DNA from 4 places in the Allobosea vestrisii genome. Region 4 is predicted to be linked to each of the others. Evidence: predicted binding sites of a transcription regulator. Region 4 holds the regulator's gene; each other region holds the start of a gene.
What was found. Region 4 encodes PhoB, which activates phosphate uptake and scavenging genes when phosphate is short. Its sites were predicted from a motif close to TGTCATNNANCTGTCAT; they were not measured.

Region 1: a site for PhoB is predicted at 1,851-1,867, ahead of QO058_RS17640 (esterase-like activity of phytase family protein). Genes of this name have one in related genera too.
Region 2: a site for PhoB is predicted at 1,907-1,923, ahead of phnD (phosphate/phosphite/phosphonate ABC transporter substrate-binding protein). Genes of this name have one in related genera too.
Region 3: a site for PhoB is predicted at 2,121-2,137, ahead of olsB (l-ornithine N(alpha)-acyltransferase). Genes of this name have one in related genera too.

What each region holds. Positions count from the first base shown of each region.
Region 1 covers NZ_CP126307.1:3,560,373-3,564,581, reverse strand. The annotation lists gene QO058_RS31150 (DNA methyltransferase) at 1-494, shown strand, start outside; gene QO058_RS31145 (type IIL restriction-modification enzyme MmeI) at 491-1,825, shown strand; gene QO058_RS17640 (esterase-like activity of phytase family protein) at 1,941-3,299, shown strand; gene QO058_RS17635 (SPW repeat protein) at 3,502-3,864, shown strand; partial or broken gene QO058_RS17630 (ATP-binding cassette domain-containing protein) at 3,910-4,209, opposite strand, start outside.
Region 2 covers NZ_CP126307.1:2,166,028-2,170,236, reverse strand. The annotation lists gene phnC (phosphonate ABC transporter ATP-binding protein) at 1-786, opposite strand, end outside; gene phnD (phosphate/phosphite/phosphonate ABC transporter substrate-binding protein) at 808-1,857, opposite strand; gene QO058_RS10810 (TIGR01459 family HAD-type hydrolase) at 2,003-2,884, shown strand; gene QO058_RS10805 (inorganic phosphate transporter) at 2,897-3,910, opposite strand; gene QO058_RS10800 (DUF47 domain-containing protein) at 3,926-4,209, opposite strand, start outside.
Region 3 covers NZ_CP126307.1:4,277,171-4,281,379, forward strand. The annotation lists gene QO058_RS21065 (response regulator) at 1-2,069, shown strand, start outside; gene olsB (l-ornithine N(alpha)-acyltransferase) at 2,217-3,173, shown strand; gene QO058_RS21075 (SDR family oxidoreductase) at 3,181-4,047, opposite strand; gene queG (tRNA epoxyqueuosine(34) reductase QueG) at 4,044-4,209, opposite strand, start outside.
Region 4 covers NZ_CP126307.1:3,396,730-3,400,938, forward strand. The annotation lists gene pstB (phosphate ABC transporter ATP-binding protein PstB) at 1-436, shown strand, start outside; gene phoU (phosphate signaling complex protein PhoU) at 478-1,203, shown strand; gene phoB (phosphate regulon transcriptional regulator PhoB) at 1,233-1,931, shown strand; gene QO058_RS16865 (GcrA family cell cycle regulator) at 2,010-2,561, opposite strand; gene QO058_RS16870 (aspartate aminotransferase family protein) at 3,277-4,209, shown strand, end outside.

The sequences.
Region 1 (4,209 bases), 160 kb from region 4:
AGGTCGCGCCGCGCAATCCGCGTCGGCCGGACTGGCCGGAGGTCGAGTTCATCGTCGGCAATCCACCCTTCATCGGTGGCAAGGACCTGCGCGGGCGACTGGGCGAGAGCTATGTCGGGGCGTTGCGCGCCGCCTATCCGCAGATGAACGAGAGCGCCGACCTCGTCATGTACTGGTGGGACCGGGCCGCCGAACTGCTCACCCTGCCGGGAACGAAACTCCGGCGCTTTGGCTTCGTCACCACCAACTCGATCACCCAGCTGTTCCAGCGCCGCGTCGTCGAGCGGCACCTGAATGCGAAGAAGCCGATCTCGCTGCTGCTCGCCATCGCCGACCACCCCTGGACCAAGGCCGGCAAGGATACGGCGGCAGTACGGATCGCGATGACGGTCGCGGCATCCGGCCGGCAGGGGGACGCCTGCTCGAGGTTATCGCGGAATCCGGGCTCGACACCGACCAGCCGCGGGTGGAGGTGCGCGAGCGGCAGGGGGTGATCAATTCCGACCTCAGCATCGGCGTCGACATCACCCAGACCACGGGCCTGCTCGCGAACGAGGGCCTGTGCTCGCCGGGCGTGAAGCTGCACGGTGCCGGCTTCATCGTCACGCCCGCCGAGGCAGAGACACTCGGGCTCGGCACACGACCGGGGCTCGCTGATCATCTCCGCTGCTATCGCAATGGCCGCGACCTTACCGCGCGCTCACGCAACGTCATGGCGATCGATCTGTTCGGACTGACCGCCGCCCAGGTGCGCGAGCGCTTCCCGGAGGTCTACCAACACGTCAAGCTGCGGGTGAAGGAAGAGAAGGACGCGAGTGGACAGGTCGTCGGGCGCGACGTCAACAACCGGGCGAGCTATCGCGAGCTGTGGTGGCTGTTCGGCGAACCGCGCAAGGAACTGCGCCCGGCCCTCGCGGGCCTCCAGCGCTACATCGCGACCGTCGAGACAACCAAGCACCGCGTCTTCCAGTTTCTCGACGCCAGCATCCTGCCGGACAACATGCTTGTCGCCGTCGCGCTGTCGGACGCCTTCCATCTCGGCGTGCTGTCGTCGCGCGTCCATTGTGTCTGGGCGTTGCAGGCCGGCGGCTGGCTCGGCATCGGCAACGACCCGCGCTATTCCAAATCGCGCTGTTTCGATCCCTTCCCCTTCCCTGAGATTGCGGAGATGCAGAAGCAGGCGATCCGCGAACCGGCCGAAGCGCTCGACGTGCTGCGCAAGGAGGTGCTGGAGCGACATCCGGACCTGACGCTGACCAAGCTCTACAATGTCCGCGAGGCGATCCTCGCCGGCAGGCCGCTCTCCTCCGCCGAGGGCGATATCCGCGATCGCGGCCTGGTGCTGATCCTGAACGAGCATCATGAGGCGATCGACACGGCGGTCGCTACCGCCTACGGGCTCCCGGCCAATGCGGACGACGAAACGATCCTGGCGCTGCTGGTGGCGCTCAATCGCGACCGGGCCCGCGAGGAAGAGCGTGGGGCACGACGCTGGCTGCGGCCGGACTATCAACGGCCGCGCTTCGGGCGGGAGGCCGCGGTCAGCGAGCAGATCGAGGCGGCCGAGCTGCTGTCGCTGCCGGTTCCGGGCGGCGGCACGCCGATCTTCCCGATACAACCGGTCGAGCGGGTGGCAGCGGTGCTCGCGATCCTGGCAGTCTCGCACGCGCCGCTCGACGCCGATGCGATCGCGCTGCGCTTCCGTCAGGGTCTCAGGGTCAGGCCGGCGGTGCGCGCGATTCTGGTATCGCTCGCCCGTGTCGGCGAGGTCTGGACCGGGGATGGCGGGGCGAGCTTCGTGCGTCGCTTCCTCGCGACCGGCTGACGAGCTCGCACGCGATTTGGTTCGCCGTCACGCAAGCGTCACTGCGTTGTCGCGCGGCTGCAAACTCCGGACGCGAAGCGGGGCCGTCCCGCTTTTCCCTGAACCGGAGTGTCCCATGCGTCTGCGCCTCGCCGCCGCTCTTCTTCTGTCGTCCACCCTGCTCGCCGGCGCGCAGGATGCGCCAAAAGAGTTCCCGGCCAAGCTGGTCGGCCATGCGCTGCTGCCGGCCAATACCATCATCCCGGCCCCTGCCGATGCGCCGGCCGATCTCAAGGTCTCCGGCAAGTTCATCACCCCCGGCAAGCGCGTCGAGCAGGTCGGCACGGTGATGGGCACTTCGGGCGGCCGCCCGACCGGTCTCTCCACCCCCTTCGCCGGCCAGCCGGTGCAGGGCTTCTCCGGCATCCGCTCGCTGGGGAATGGCGAGTTCCTGGTGCTGACGGACAACGGCTTCGGCGCCAAGGCGAATTCGCCGGACGCGATGCTGTTCTTCCACAAGCTCAAGGCCGATTTCGCCGGCGGCAAGATCGAGCGCACCGCGACCACCTTCCTGCACGATCCCGACAAGAAGGTGCCGTTCCGCATCGCCAATGAAGGCACCGAGAAGCGCTATCTGACCGGCGCCGATTTCGATCCCGAGTCGATCCAGCCGATCGGTGGCAAATACTGGATCGGCGACGAGTTCGGCCCCTACCTGATCCGCGTCGACGCCACCGGCAAGGTCGAGGCCGTGTTCGAGACGACGGTCGACGGCAAGCCGACCCGCTCGCCCGACCACTACGCCGTGACCACGCCCGGCGCGCCAAATCTCCCGGTCGAGTTCAATGTCCGCCGCTCGAAAGGCTATGAGGGCATGGCGCAGTCGCCGGACGGCCGCTTCCTCTATCCGCTGCTGGAAGGACCGCTCTGGAACGCCGAGACCAAGGGCAATGAAGAAGTCGATGGCAAGGAAGTGCTGCGCATCCTCGAATTCGATGTGCAGGCCGAGAAGTGGACCGGCCGCTCCTGGTTCTTCCCGCTCGAGCAGAAAGGCCTCGCCATCGGCGACTTCAACATGATCGACGCCACGACCGCGCTGATCATCGAGCGTGATAATGGCGAAGGCACCGCCGACCGCGCCTGCGCGCCCAGTCAGAAGGGCCCGGACTGCTTCCACGACCTCGCCAAGTTCAAGCGCATCGTCAAGATCGAGATGACCGACGCCAATGTCGGCAAGAGCGTGCGCAAGGTCGGCTATATCGACCTGATGAAGATCGCCGATCCCGACAAGAAGGCCAAGCAGGGCTCCATCGACGGCGTGCTGCCCTTCCCGTTCTTCACCATCGAGAACGTCGACGTGGTCGATCTCGCCAACGGCATCATCGTCGTCGGCAACGACAACAATCTGCCGTTCTCGTCGTCGCGCGACCCGAAGAAGGCGGATGACAACGAGCTGGTGCTGCTGCAGGTCAAGGAACTGCTCGCGGCCAAGTGAGCCGCCCGGCTCGTTGAAGTCACGACGAAGTCGAATACCGACCGCGTCAAGTTGTCAGGCATCTCATGGCCGGATCGCGCCGGCCATGTTCGTTTATCGGCCAGTCCTTGAGCCGGCTCTGCTACAGGTGTATAATGAATTCAACCAAGCGCCTCGTGCGTGAGGCGCCGTGGTTGGATGATCTTCACCGATGGAGGTGATCATGTTGACCGCGAATATGAATGGAAAGCGACCGCAGGACTGGCTCAACCTGATCCTCGGCGCGCTCCTCTTCATCTCGCCCTGGATGATGGGTTTCCTGGCCGACACCATGCCGACCCGCAATGCCTGGCTGGTCGGTGCCGTTCTCGCCGTGATCGCGATCGCGGCGCTCGCCGCTTTCGCCGAATGGGAGGAATGGGTGAACCTGGCGCTCGGCCTCTGGCTGATCGCCGCGCCCTGGATCCTCGGCTTCACCGGCAATGTCGGCGCTTTCCGGACGCATCTGATCATCGGCCTGCTGACGGCGGCCGTCTCGGCCTGGGCGGTCTGGGACTACCGGCACGAGCCGCATGCCACGGCCTGAACGACCGGCCGGGTCCGCTCGACCAGCGGGCCCGGCCACGCAATCCTAACTCCGCAGCGCCCCCGGCCCGGCCACCGCGCCGGGTGGGCATTTGCCCGAGATGATCATGCCGAGCACCTCGTCCTGCGTGACGTCGCGGACATGGGCAGTGCCGACCACCTTGCCGTTCTTCATCACGCTGAGACGATCGGCGAGGTCGAAGACATCATGCAAATCGTGGCTGATCAGGAAGATGCCGATGCCCTGCTTCTTCAGCTCGAGGATGAGGTCGGCGACCTGCTTCGTCTCGGCCGGGCCGAGCGCCGCCGTCGGCTCGTCCATGATCAGCACGCGGGCGTTGAAGTA
Region 2 (4,209 bases), 1.2 Mb from region 4:
CATCCAGCCTTCGCCGCCATAGATCTCGGCGAGATGGCTTTCCTGAAGTCCGGCCGGCGGGCCGTCATAGACGACGACGCCCTTCGACATGCCGATCATCCGCAGCGCATAGCGGCGGGCCAGCGCCACATTGTGGATGTTGACCAGCACCGGGATGTCGCGTTCGCGGCCGACCTTGGCGAGCAGCTCCATGATCTCGACCGAGGTCTTGGGGTCGAGCGAAGAGGTCGGCTCGTCGGCAAGGATCAGGTCGGGCTCCTGCATGACCGCACGAGCGATGCCGACGCGCTGGCGCTGGCCGCCGGAGAGCTGGTCGGCGCGGCGGGTGGCGAAATCGGCGAGGCCGACCGATTCGAGCAGGGCGAAGGCGCGGGCGATGTCTTCCTCGGGGAAGCGCCGCGTCCAGGCACGCCAGACCGGGACATAGCCGAGCCGGCCGCAGAGCACGTTCTCGATCACCGTCAGCCGCTCGACCAGGTTGTACTCCTGGAAGACCATGCCGAGCCGCCTGCGTGCGGCCCTGAGCGCCTCGCCCTGCAGCTTCGCCAGATCGGTCCCACCCAGCATGATCGAGCCTGAGGTCGGGTCGACCAGCCGGTTGATGCAGCGGATCAGCGTCGACTTGCCGGTGCCGGATGGGCCGATGATCGCGACGATGCCGGGTTCGGTGACACTCAGCGAGATGTCGCGCAGGACCGGCTGCCCCTTGCGGTACTCCTTGACGAGGTTGCGGATGACGAGCGCCCGGCCATGGCCGGGCGCTTCTGCGGCGGGAATCGCGCTCATGAGCTTGTTACGGCCTTCGCGTCAGGGCTTGGCCGGCGCTGGCTGCTGCGCCTTCTTCTTGGCGAGTTCGTCGGCCTCGCGCTTGGCCTCGGTGTCGTAGGCCGACTTGTTGTAGGGCGTGCCCGACTTCTCGGCGACGTCGCGCACGACCGCCCAGTCCTTCTGGTAGGTGATCGGCAGGAAGCGGTCGTCGCCGTTGAACTCCTTGGTCATCTCCGGGGTGAAGCGGAAGGAGAAGAAGCAGTCGGTCAGCTTCTTGGCGAGCTCGGGCTTGAGGTCGTGCGCATAGGCGAAGGACGAGGTCGGGAAGATCGCGCTGCGATAGATCTCGCGCACGTCATCCTTCTTGATCGTGCCGCGCACCACCATGCGCTCATAGACGTCTCCGGCGACCGCGCCCATGTCGTAGTCACCCGAGACGACGCCGAGGATCGACTTGTCGTGGCCGCCGGACATCAGCGGCTTGTAGTCCTTGTCGGCTTCGAGCCCATGCTCGGGGAAAAGCACGCGCGGCGCGAGGTTGCCGGAATTCGACGAGGGCGAGGTGTGAGCGACCTTCTTGCCCTTGAGATCGGCCAGCTTCTGATAGGGGCTCGACGCCTTGACCACGGCGACGAGATTGTAGCCGCGCACGCCGGCGGCCGAGCCCTTGGCGGCGAAGGGGATCGCGCCGGCAAGGTTCACCGCAAAGCCGGTCGGGCCGGTCGAGAAGCCGGCGAAATGCAGGCGGCCGGAGCGCATCGCCTCGATCTCGGCCGAGTTCGACTGCACGGGATAATAGACGATGCGCTTGCCGGTGCAGGTGGCGAGATGGTCGGTCAGCGGCTTGAAAATGTTGGCGTAGACGGCGGGGTCTTCAACCGGCGTATAGGCCCAGACCAGCGCCGACGGGTCCTTCTGCTTCGAGGCGTCGGTCGGCACGTCGGCGACGAGGTCCTTGTTGGCGTCGCAATACATCGTATCGAGCTGGCCGCGATTGGGGCAGGCGTCCTGTGCCTGCGCCGCGCCGGCGAGCCCGAGGCCAAGGAGCAGCGAGGTCGTGGCGGACAGGCAAGTCAGTATCTTGGTCATTGGTAGCGTATCTCCCGGTCGTTCTTCATTATAAGCTGGCTATAGTATGTGACACAAAACTGTCATATTCCAGCCGAGCGAGAGCCCTAGCCTTACGACTAAAGTGGCCTTGTCCACGGCAACAGCCGGCGTGGCCCCAACCCTGATGATGCGACAGCTTCTTTCTACAACCTTTCCGGACAACCTGGCCGCGCTGGTGCCGCGCTATGACGGCTTCCTGCTCGACCAGTGGGGCGTGCTGCATGACGGCGTCCGGCCTTATCCCGGCGCCGTGGCCGCGCTCGAAGCACTGCGCCGTGCCGGCAAGCGCTTGATCATCCTGTCGAATTCCGGCCGCCTCGGCAGCGAGAACGCCGTGCAGCTGGCGAAGCTGGGCTTTGCGCGCGAGCTTTATGACGAGGTCGTCTCGGCCGGCGACGATGCCCGCGAGGCTCTGGCGACGCGCGACGAGCCGCTTTACCAAGCGCTTGGGCGCCGCTGCCTGCTGCTGGCGCGAGAAGGCGAAGCGCATCTGGCGGACGGGCTCGGGCTCGAGCTTGTCGATGAGGTCGAGACCGCCGATTTCATCCTCCTGATGACCATGGACCCGCCCCGGCAGTCGGTCGCCGGCTGGATGGAGCTGCTCGAAGCGGGTAGCCGGCAGCGCCTGCCGATGATCTGCGCCAATCCGGACCTGCATCGCGCCAGCCCCACCGGCGGCCTGCAGGAGGCACCTGGCCTCGTCGCGCGGGCCTATGAGCAACTGGGCGGCGCGGTGCGCTATCATGGCAAGCCCGAGCCGCGGATCTATCGCACCTGCCTTGCCCGGCTCGGGCTCGACCGGAGCCGTGTCGTCGCGATCGGCGATTCGCTGGAGCATGACATCGCTGGTGCGCAGGCGGCGGGCCTCGACAGCGTCTTCATCGGTGGCGGCATCCATCGCGGCGATATCGGCTGGGATGGCGCAGCGATGGGCAGGGCGAGCTGCCTCGCGCTCTTCGCCCGCGCCGGCCGGACTCCGACCTATGCACTGCCGCTGCTCGGCTGACGGAGAAGCTGCTCAGCGCCCGGTCAGGAACAGGCCGGAGACGAAATAGGCCAGCGCCGAGATCAGGCCCGCTGCCGGCATGGTGACGATCCAGGCGAAGACGATGCCGCGGGCGACGCCCCAGCGCACCGCCGTGACCCGCCTTGCCGCGCCGACGCCGATGATCGCGCCGGTGATGGTGTGCGTGGTCGAAACGGGGACACCGAGATAGGTCGCCATGAACAGGGTGATCGCGCCACCGGTCTCGGCGCAGAAACCCTGCTGCGGCGAGAGCCGGGTGATCTTCGAGCCCATGGTGTGGACGATGCGCCAGCCGCCGCAGAGCGTGCCGAGCGCCATCGCCGCCTGGCAGGAGATCACCACCCAGAACGGCACCGAGAAGGTCTCGCCCATCATCCCGTGCGAGAACAGCAGCACGGCGATGATGCCCATCGTCTTCTGCGCGTCATTGGCGCCGTGCCCCAGCGAATAGAGCGAGGCCGAGACGAATTGCAGGAGGCGGAAGGTCGAATCGACCTTGATCGGCGCGACCCGCAGGAAGGTCCAGGAGACGATCAGCACCAGCAGCAGCGCCAGCGCGAAGCCGATCGCCGGCGACATGAAGATCGCGATGAAGGTCTTGCCGAGCCCCCACCAGACGATCGAGGAGAGGCCGACTTTTGACAGGCCGGCCCCGACCAGCCCGCCGATCAAGGCATGCGACGAGCTCGACGGGATGCCGGCAATCCAGGTCACGACGTTCCAGACAATCGCGCCGGTGAGCGCGCCGAAGATCACGCGGTCGTCGACGATCGCCGCCTGGATGATGCCGGAGCCGACCGTCTGGGCGACGTGGAGGCCGAAAAACAGAAAGGCGATGAAGTTGAAGAAGGCGGCCCAGAACACCGCCCATTGCGGCGCCAGCACCCGGGTCGAGACGATAGTCGCGATCGAGTTGGCGGCATCGTGCAGGCCGTTCAGGAAGTCGAACAGCAGCGCGACGGCGATCAGGAAGATGAGGACGGGAGCGAAACTGGCGAAATCCACGGCGCGGGGCGCCTCTCAGAGGTGTTCGAGGACGATGCGGCTGACGCGCTTGGCGACGTCCTCGAAGCGGTCGACCACCTTTTCCAGGTGATCATAGACCTCGGCGCCGACGATGAAGCCCATCGCGTCAGTACCGCGATGCGCCTTGAACAGCTCCTTCAGGCCGCGATCGTAAAGCTGGTCGGAGCGCTCCTCGATCGCGCCGATCTCCTTGGCGAGCGCGCCGATGCCGATCGCATGCTTCTTGATGTCGCGCAGCATGGGGAGGAGCTCGCCGACCTTGAGCGAAGCGGCGACGA
Region 3 (4,209 bases), 880 kb from region 4:
TGCTGGCCGGCGCCGCCTTCGCCGCTGCCGTGGCCTGCGCCTTCATCGCGATCCGGCTGCTGCGGGAGCGCCAGCAGGTCACGCGGCAGGCGAAGGCGCTGACGCGTGACGTCGAGAAGCTGAGTGACCGGCTCTGGGAGCTGGCCGACAGCGAGGAGCGCTATCGCAGCCTGATCGAGGCGCAAGGCGACCTGATCGTGCGCCGCAGCGAAGGCCGGATCATTTACGCCAATGCCGCCTATGCGGCGCTCATCGGCATGACCGAGGCCGAGGCCGTCGGCAGCAGCGAGCAGCCGCGCGTACGCAGCGCTCGTCCCGTGCAGGTGCTGCCGGGCGGGGCCCGGGTTTTCGACGAATGCATCGAGACGGACGGCGGCGAGCGTTGGCTGGCCTGGGTCGAGACGATCGTTCCGGTCGCCGCGGGCCAGACCGTACTGCAACGCGTCGGTCGCGAGATCAGCGGGCGCATTGCTGCCGAAACAGCCCTGGAGGAGGCGCGCAGCAAGGCGGAGGAGGCGAGCGCTGCCAAGTCGCGCTTCCTGGCGACGGTCAGTCATGAATTCCGGACGCCGCTCAATGGCATTCTCGGCATGGCCGACCTGCTCGGCGACACCAGGCTCGATCCGGAGCAGAGTACCTATGTCAAGGCGCTGCGGACATCGGGTGAAGCCCTGCTCGGCCTTGTCGACGACATCCTCGATTTCGCCAAGGTCGAGGCCGGCAAGCTCGAGCTCGCCGATGCGCCGTTCGATCCCGCTACGCTGATCGAGGACGTCACCGAGCTGATGGCGCCTCGCGCCCAGGCCAAGGGTATCGAGATCTCCACCCTGCTCGCGCCGGACCTCCCGCGGCGGCTCCTCGGCGACGCCGAACGCCTGCGCCAGATCCTGCTCAACCTCGTCGGCAATGGCGTGAAGTTCACCCAGGAGGGCGGGGTGGGGATCGAGGCCGAGATCGCTGGCGGCGAGATCGTGATGACCATCGCCGATACCGGTCAGGGCATCCCGGCGGAGCGCCTGATGACGATCTTCGAGGAGTTCGAGCAGGGCGGAATGACCGGGCATCGCGAGCATGCCGGCACCGGCCTTGGCCTCGCCATCGCGCGCCGGGTCGCCCGTGCCATGGGTGGGGATATCGAGGCAAGCAACCGCAAGAGCGGTGGTGCGCTGTTCCGGCTGGCCCTGCCGTTGCGAACCGGCGCTGCCGTAGGCGTAACACCCGAATCGCCGGACTGGCGGGGTAGGCGCATCCTGATCGCTTCGTCGGCGCCGTTTAGCGCCACCCATATTGCGGCCTGTCTCGAACGGACGGGAGCACATGTCCGGCGGGCTGGCGATCACGCGCTGGCGCTGGCGGAGCTCGCCAGTGATTCTGCTCTATCCGCGGTGTTGGTCGACAGCAATCTGCCGGGTGGCGAGGTCCAGGCACTGGCGGCCGCAGCGCGCCGGGCCGGCGTCGCCGATATCGTGATCATGCTGGCGCCGGCCGAGCGCCGCAGCTTCGGCTCGCCCTACGCCGCCGGCTTCACCGGCTTTCTCGTCAAGCCGGTCCGGGCTCGCTCGCTGCAGGTGCGGCTCGATCCGGTTGAGCGCTCGCAGAGCGGGGGCGATGTGGCGCCTGCTGCCGATCCTTCGATACAGCCGCCTGGTGCCGGCCTGCGGGTTCTCGTCGCCGAGGACAATGAAATCAATGCGCTGCTGTTGACCCGCACCCTGGAGAGGCTCGGCTGCACGGCGGTGTGGGCGCGCGATGGCGGTGAGGCCACTCGCCTCGTCGAGGCCACCCTCGGTGGAGCAGGGCAGGGCTTCGATCTCGTCCTGCTCGACATTCGCATGCCGGTTCAGGACGGGCTTTCCGTCGCGCGCCGGATTCGCACCATTGAGGCGATGCTCGGCACCGGGCGGCTGCCAATCCTCGCCGTGACCGCCGATACGGCGGAGGAGGATCGTCGGCAGGCGCTCGCCGCGGGAATGGACGATTGCCTGGCTAAACCACTGTCGCGCGAGCAGCTGCGCGGCTGGATCGACCGTATTTCAGGCTTGCGAACGGCGCAGTTGCTCTCCGCCTGAACCGGATCGCGGTCCCGGAGCCTGATCGGCGCGTGCTCCGGCGGTTGGCTTCGTCATCGCTCTGACGTAGTTTTGTCGCGATCTCGTAAGACGGTCGGCGCAGGGATGTCATGTGCCGACCCGAGATCGCAGAGGGACAGACCGTCTATGGAGCGCGACGTTTTTCCGGGTCTTCGTCAGCCGGCAAAGCAGAAACCGGCCGGCCAGGCCTTGTTGCAGCGCTTCTCGCCGTCCAATCTGTTTGCGGCCGGAAAGCAACTCGGTGGCTTCGGTTTCCCTGGTCCCGACGCGCTATCCGGCACGCTCGGCCGTTCCGGCTCGCTCGAAGTCAGGCTGGCCCGCGGCCCGCGCGAGATCTGGCGAGCCCAGCGCCTGCGCTACCGTGTCTTCTACCAGGAGATGTCGGCCAAGCCCGACGTGGTCTCGCGCATGTTCCGGCGCGATGCCGACCGATTCGATGCGGTCTGCGACCATCTTCTCGTCATCGACCACGCCGCACGCGGCCGTTTCGGCGGCATCAAGCCCAAGGTCGTCGGCACCTATCGGCTGATGCGCGAAGGCTCGGCCGCCAAGCTCGGCGGCTTCTATACCCAAGGTGAATTCGACATCGCGCCGCTCATGGCCCGGCATCCCGAGTCGCGTTTCCTTGAGCTCGGCCGCTCTTGCGTGCTGAAGCCCTATCGCACCAAGAAGACGGTGGAGCTGCTCTGGCACGGCATCTGGGCCTATTGCCGGCATCACCGCATCGACGCGATGTTCGGCTGCGCCAGCTTTGACGGCGTTGACCCTGACATGCTGGCGCTACCGCTGAGCTTCATCCACCACCACGCCACCGCGCAAGGCGAATGGCAGGTGGCGGCTCGGCCTGAGCGCCAGGTCGCGATGGATCGCCTGCCAGCCGGCATGATCGATGCCAAGCTCGCGCTGAAATGCCTGCCGCCGCTGGTGAAGGGCTATCTGCGCGTTGGTGCCCGCTTCGGCTCCGGCGCGGTGATCGACAAGCAGTTCGGCACGACCGACGTGCTGGTCATCCTGCCGGTCACCGCGATCGACCGGCGCTATATCGAATATCTCGACGGCGAGGCCGGGCGTTACGCCGCCTGATTCGCGGTCACGCGCCCATCGCTGCGAGGTCGCGCAGCGCCTGCCGATAATCCGGGTAATGGAAAACATAGCCGAGTTCGCGCTTCACCAGTGCGTTCGAGACCCGCTTGTTTTCGCCGTAGAAGCTCGCCGCCATAGGCGAGAGCTTTGCAGGATCGAACGGCGTTTCCGGCGGCGGCTCCAGCCCCGCGACCTCGGCCGCGAAGCTGATGACATCCTGCGGCGGCGCCGGCTCGTCGTCGGTGACATTGTAGATGGCGCCGGGGCGCGGCTTCTCGAGCGAAGCTATCAGCACGCCGGCGATATCGTCGACATGGATGCGGTTGAAGACCTGGCCGGGTTTGATCAGTCGGTTGGCGGAACCGGCCTGCAGTTTGGTGATCGCATTGCGGCCAGGGCCATAGATTCCCGACAGGCGGAAGATCTGTACCGCCTTGCCGCAGCGCTCGCCGAAGGCGAGCCACTCCTGCTCGATGTCCAGCCGCTGCCGCGAGCGCCGGCTGGTCGGCCGGCATTCCGCGCTCTCGTCGATCCAGGCGCCGCCATGGTCGCCATAGACGCCGATGGTCGAGAGATAGCCGATCCAGCGCAGCTTCTCGGCCGTTGCGAGCTTGTCGGCGAGAGCGCCGAGCACTGGATCACCGGCTCCGTCGGGCTGGGCCGAGACCAGCACCGCATCCGCCTCGGCGACAATCCTGGCGAGCGGCGTCGAGACGGCGAAGCCGCCAAAGACCAGTGTATGCAGGCCCTGCTTGCTGAGCTCGCCGGCCTTCTCGGCCGAACGGACCGTGCCGGTGACCTCCCAGCCCTTCGCCAGAACGGCGCGCGCGAAGAACCCGGCCGAATAGCCGAGGCCGAAGATGACGAGCTTCATGCAGGTTCCAGTACGTTCGGATCGAGACGAGTCCATTCACCCCTGACGTCGGGATCAGTTTCCCGCGCGAGCCTTGCTGGTGCGAGGTCCGCGGCGCGGGCTGGGACGAGCCGCCCGAGCGCCCAGATCGCCATTGCCCTGACCAGCGGCGAGGCGTCGTCG
Region 4 (4,209 bases):
CGGCATCCGCCTCTACGAGAAGCCGCCGAAGTCAGAACTCGACGATCGCGTCGAGGGCGCGCTGCGCCGCGCCGCGCTCTGGGACGAGGTCAAGGACAAGCTGAAGAGCTCCGGCATGGGCCTGTCCGGCGGCCAGCAGCAGCGCCTGTGCATCGCCCGTACCATCGCGCAGAAGCCCGAGGTCATCCTGTTCGACGAGCCCACCTCGGCGCTGGACCCGATCTCGACCGGCAAGATCGAGGACCTGCTCGAGCAGCTCAAGACCGACTTCACCATCGTCATCGTCACGCACAACATGCAGCAGGCGGCGCGCATCTCGCAGTATACCGCCTTCATGTATCTCGGTGAAGTCATCGAGTTCGCCGCCACCAACACGATCTTCATGAACCCGCACAAGAAGCAGACGCAGGACTACGTCACCGGCCGCTTCGGTTGACACCCGCAAGTCCGCTCGCCTCCGTCACAGGATACGCCCCGATGTCCGACCATATCGTCCGCTCCTACGACGCCGATCTCGAGGGCCTGCGCCGCAGCCTCGCCGAGATGGGCGGCATGTCCGAGCGCATGCTCGGCGACTCGACCGTGGCGCTGGTGCGCCGCGACACTGCGCTCGCCCAGAAGATCATCAGTGCCGACCAGCGCCTCGACAATCTCCAGCGCGATGTCGAGGAGAAGGCGGTGCTGACCATCGCCCGGCGCCAGCCGCTCGCCAACGACCTGCGCGAGCTGATCTCGGCGATCCGCATCGCGGCCGATATCGAGCGCGTCGGCGACCTCGCCAAGAACATCGCCAAGCGCGCCGTCGCGATCTCCGGCCAGTTCTCGCCGCCGCATCGCGCCGTCGTCGGCCTCGAGCATATGAGCCGCCTGGTCCAGGCCCAGCTCAAGGACGTGCTCGACGCCTATGCGGCGAGCAACGAGCAGAAGGCGATGGATGTCTGGCGCCGCGACGACGAGATCGACGCGCTCTACACCTCGCTGTTCCGCGAGCTCCTGACCTACATGATGGAGGACCCGCGCAACATCACCTTCTGCACGCATCTCCTGTTCTGCGCCAAGAACGTCGAGCGCATCGGCGATCACACCACCAACATCGCCGAGACCATCCATTACCTCGTCACCGGTCAGTCGATCGACGAGACCCGGCCGAAGCTCGATACCACCAACATCCTCGTCGACCTGCCCGCCTCGGCCAATGGCTGAGCGGGCGCGCGCCTGAACGGACGCTAGACATGCCCGCACGCATCCTGATCGTCGAGGACGAGGAGCCGCTGACCCTGCTCCTGCGCTACAATCTCGAGGCCGAAGGCTTCGAGGTCGACAGCGTGGCGCGCGGCGACGACGCCGAATTGCATCTGCGCGATCACACGCCGGATCTGGTGCTGCTCGACTGGATGCTGCCCGGCCTCTCCGGCATCGAGCTCTGCCGGCGCCTGCGCACGCGGCGCGACACCGAGCGCGTGCCGATCATCATGCTGACCGCCCGCGGCGAGGAGACCGAGCGCGTGCGCGGCCTCGCCACCGGCGCCGACGATTATGTCGTGAAGCCGTTCTCGCTGCCGGAGCTGATCGCCCGCATCCAGGCGCTGCTGCGCCGCGCCAAACCCGGCCATGTCGCCGGGCTGCTTGCCGCCGGCGATCTCGAGCTCGACCGCACGACACGGCGCGTCCGCCGGGCCGGCGCCGAATTGCATCTCGGGCCGACCGAGTTCCGCCTGCTCGAATTCCTGATGCAGGCGCCGGGCCGGGTCTATTCCCGGGCTCAGCTGCTCGATGCTGTCTGGGGCCGCGATGTCTACATCGATGAGCGCACCGTCGACGTCCATGTCGGGCGCCTGCGCAAGGCGATCACGCCGGCCAATGCCAAGGACCCGTTGCGCACCGTGCGCGGCGCCGGTTACGCCTTTGACGAAACATTCGCGCGCAGCTGACGCTGCTTCTGCGAGGCGAGCGCTCATGAAAAAAGCCGGCCTCGCGGCCGGCTTTTCTGTTCGAGTGCTTCGCTGTCGTCAGGCGCGAATGATCTTGCGGTCGCGGCGGCGGTCAGCGGCCGGCTGGTAGGCGATGCGGGCATGGTAGGCGCAATAGGGCATTCCGGTCGCCGAACGTCCGCCGCAGAAGCGGAACTCCGGCGTGGTCGGGTCGCCCATCGGCCAGCGGCACATATATTCGCGCAGCTCCATGATCGTGACCCGCTCGGAGAACGGCACGACCACGTCCTCGGACGGAGCCGGCTCGCGCGCGACCTGCGCTTCGGCTTCGATCTCCGGAGCGAACTGCGGGGCAAGTGCGGTATTGCCGCGGGTCAGGCCGGCGCCGCCGCTGCTGTGGTGGCCAGCGGGATGGCTTGGCGGGCGGGCTATCGGTTTGCGCGGGCGCGGCGTTGCCGAGCCCGGGCTCTTGGCGCGGCCCGACAGCCCAAGGCGATGCACCTTGCCGATGACGGCGTTGCGCGTGACGCTGCCGAGCTCCGCCGCGATCTGGCTTGCGCTCAGGCCGTCGTTCCAGAGCTTCTTGAGCAGCTCGACGCGTTCCTCGGTCCAGGCTCCGGCTTCGGTCATGGAGTTGCACCTGTCTTCGTCATGTCCCGCCGGCTGGCCGGCGAGGCATAGGGAAAGATCATGGCGGAATCCGATACCGGCAGCCTCCGTTGCTGAACGGAAGCCGTTACGCCCGGGACTGACGATACTGGAGACGCCGCACGAGATGTCGTATCTGACGAAGAGGACCATACAATATGGCCTGACTCGGCCACAAGAGTCGCCGAATCGTAATCCGGCTTTTCCCCAGCCAATCACTGCAGACGGCGAGACGGTGAGTCTAATCGGCAACGCTGCCGTGAGGTCGGGGCAATTGCAGATGAAGCTTGAGCCCTCATCCTGAGGAGCAAGCGCAGCTTGCGTCTCGAAGGATGTTCCAGCCGGTTCGGGAGCCTCCTGAAGCACCCTTCGAGACGCCGCTATGCGGCTCCTCAGGATGAGGGCTGAGTTCAGGCCCGGTCGCCTGCCGCGAGGTCAGCTGCGATTGACAGGGCAGGGACGGTTTTGCATAGTCGCATCACGCAGCCGCCCCTATCGGGCGGCGCTTATGTTTTTGAGCGATCGGGACTTTCCATCAATGCGGCTTGACGCGCGACGAGACGGCGGGAACGGCCAGCGACGATAATGTCGCCGGCGGGTCGTATCATGCCGGCATCATGCCGCGAGCGCTCCGCATCTCCGTTCCCGACTTGAGGTTCCGCGCTTCCTCCCTGTTTCGCCGCAAGGATTTCGCTCCATGAGCACCACTCCCGTTTCCGCCGCTTCCTCTGTTCTCCTGCCGACCTATGCCCGCGCCCCGATCGCTCTCGAGCGTGGTGAAGGTGCTTGGGCGATCACCGCCGATGGCCAGCGTTATCTCGATTTCGGCGCCGGCATCGCCGTCAATTCGCTCGGCCACGCCCATCCGCATCTGGTCGAGGCGTTGACCCAGCAGGCGCAGCGCATCTGGCACACCTCGAACCTCTACACGATGCCCGAGGGCGAGAAGTTGGCGCGCCGGCTCTGCGAGGCGACCTTCGCCGAACGCGTCTTCTTCACCAATTCGGGCGCCGAGGCGAACGAGTGCGCGATCAAGATGGCGCGCAAGTACCACGCCGCGAAAGGCCATCCCGAGCGCTATCGGATCGTCACCTTCGAGGGCGCCTTCCATGGTCGCACGCTTGCGACCATCGCCGCCGGCGGCCAGCAGAAATACATCGACGGCTTTGGTCCGAAGGTCGACGGCTTCGACCAGGTGCCCTTCGACGACGAGACCGCGCTGAAGGCGGCGATCGGGCCCGAGACGGCTGCGCTTATGATCGAGCCGATCCAGGGCGAGGGCGGCCTGCGCTCGGTGCCGATGCGTGTCCTCAAGCAGCTGCGCGAGCTCTGCGACGAGCACGGTCTGATGCTGATCTTCGACGAGATCCAGACCGGTGTCGGCCGCACCGGCAAGTTCTTCGCCTATGAGCATTACGGTGTCGCCCCCGACATCATGTCGATCGCCAAGGGCATCGGCGGTGGCTTCCCGATGGGTGCCTGCCTCGCGACTGAAGAGGCGGCCTCCGGCATGACGCTTGGCACGCACGGCACCACTTTCGGTGGCAATCCGCTCGCCATGGCGGTCGGCAATGCCGTGCTCGACGTCATCCTGGCGCCGGGCTTCCTCGAGCAGGTCCAGAAGACGGCG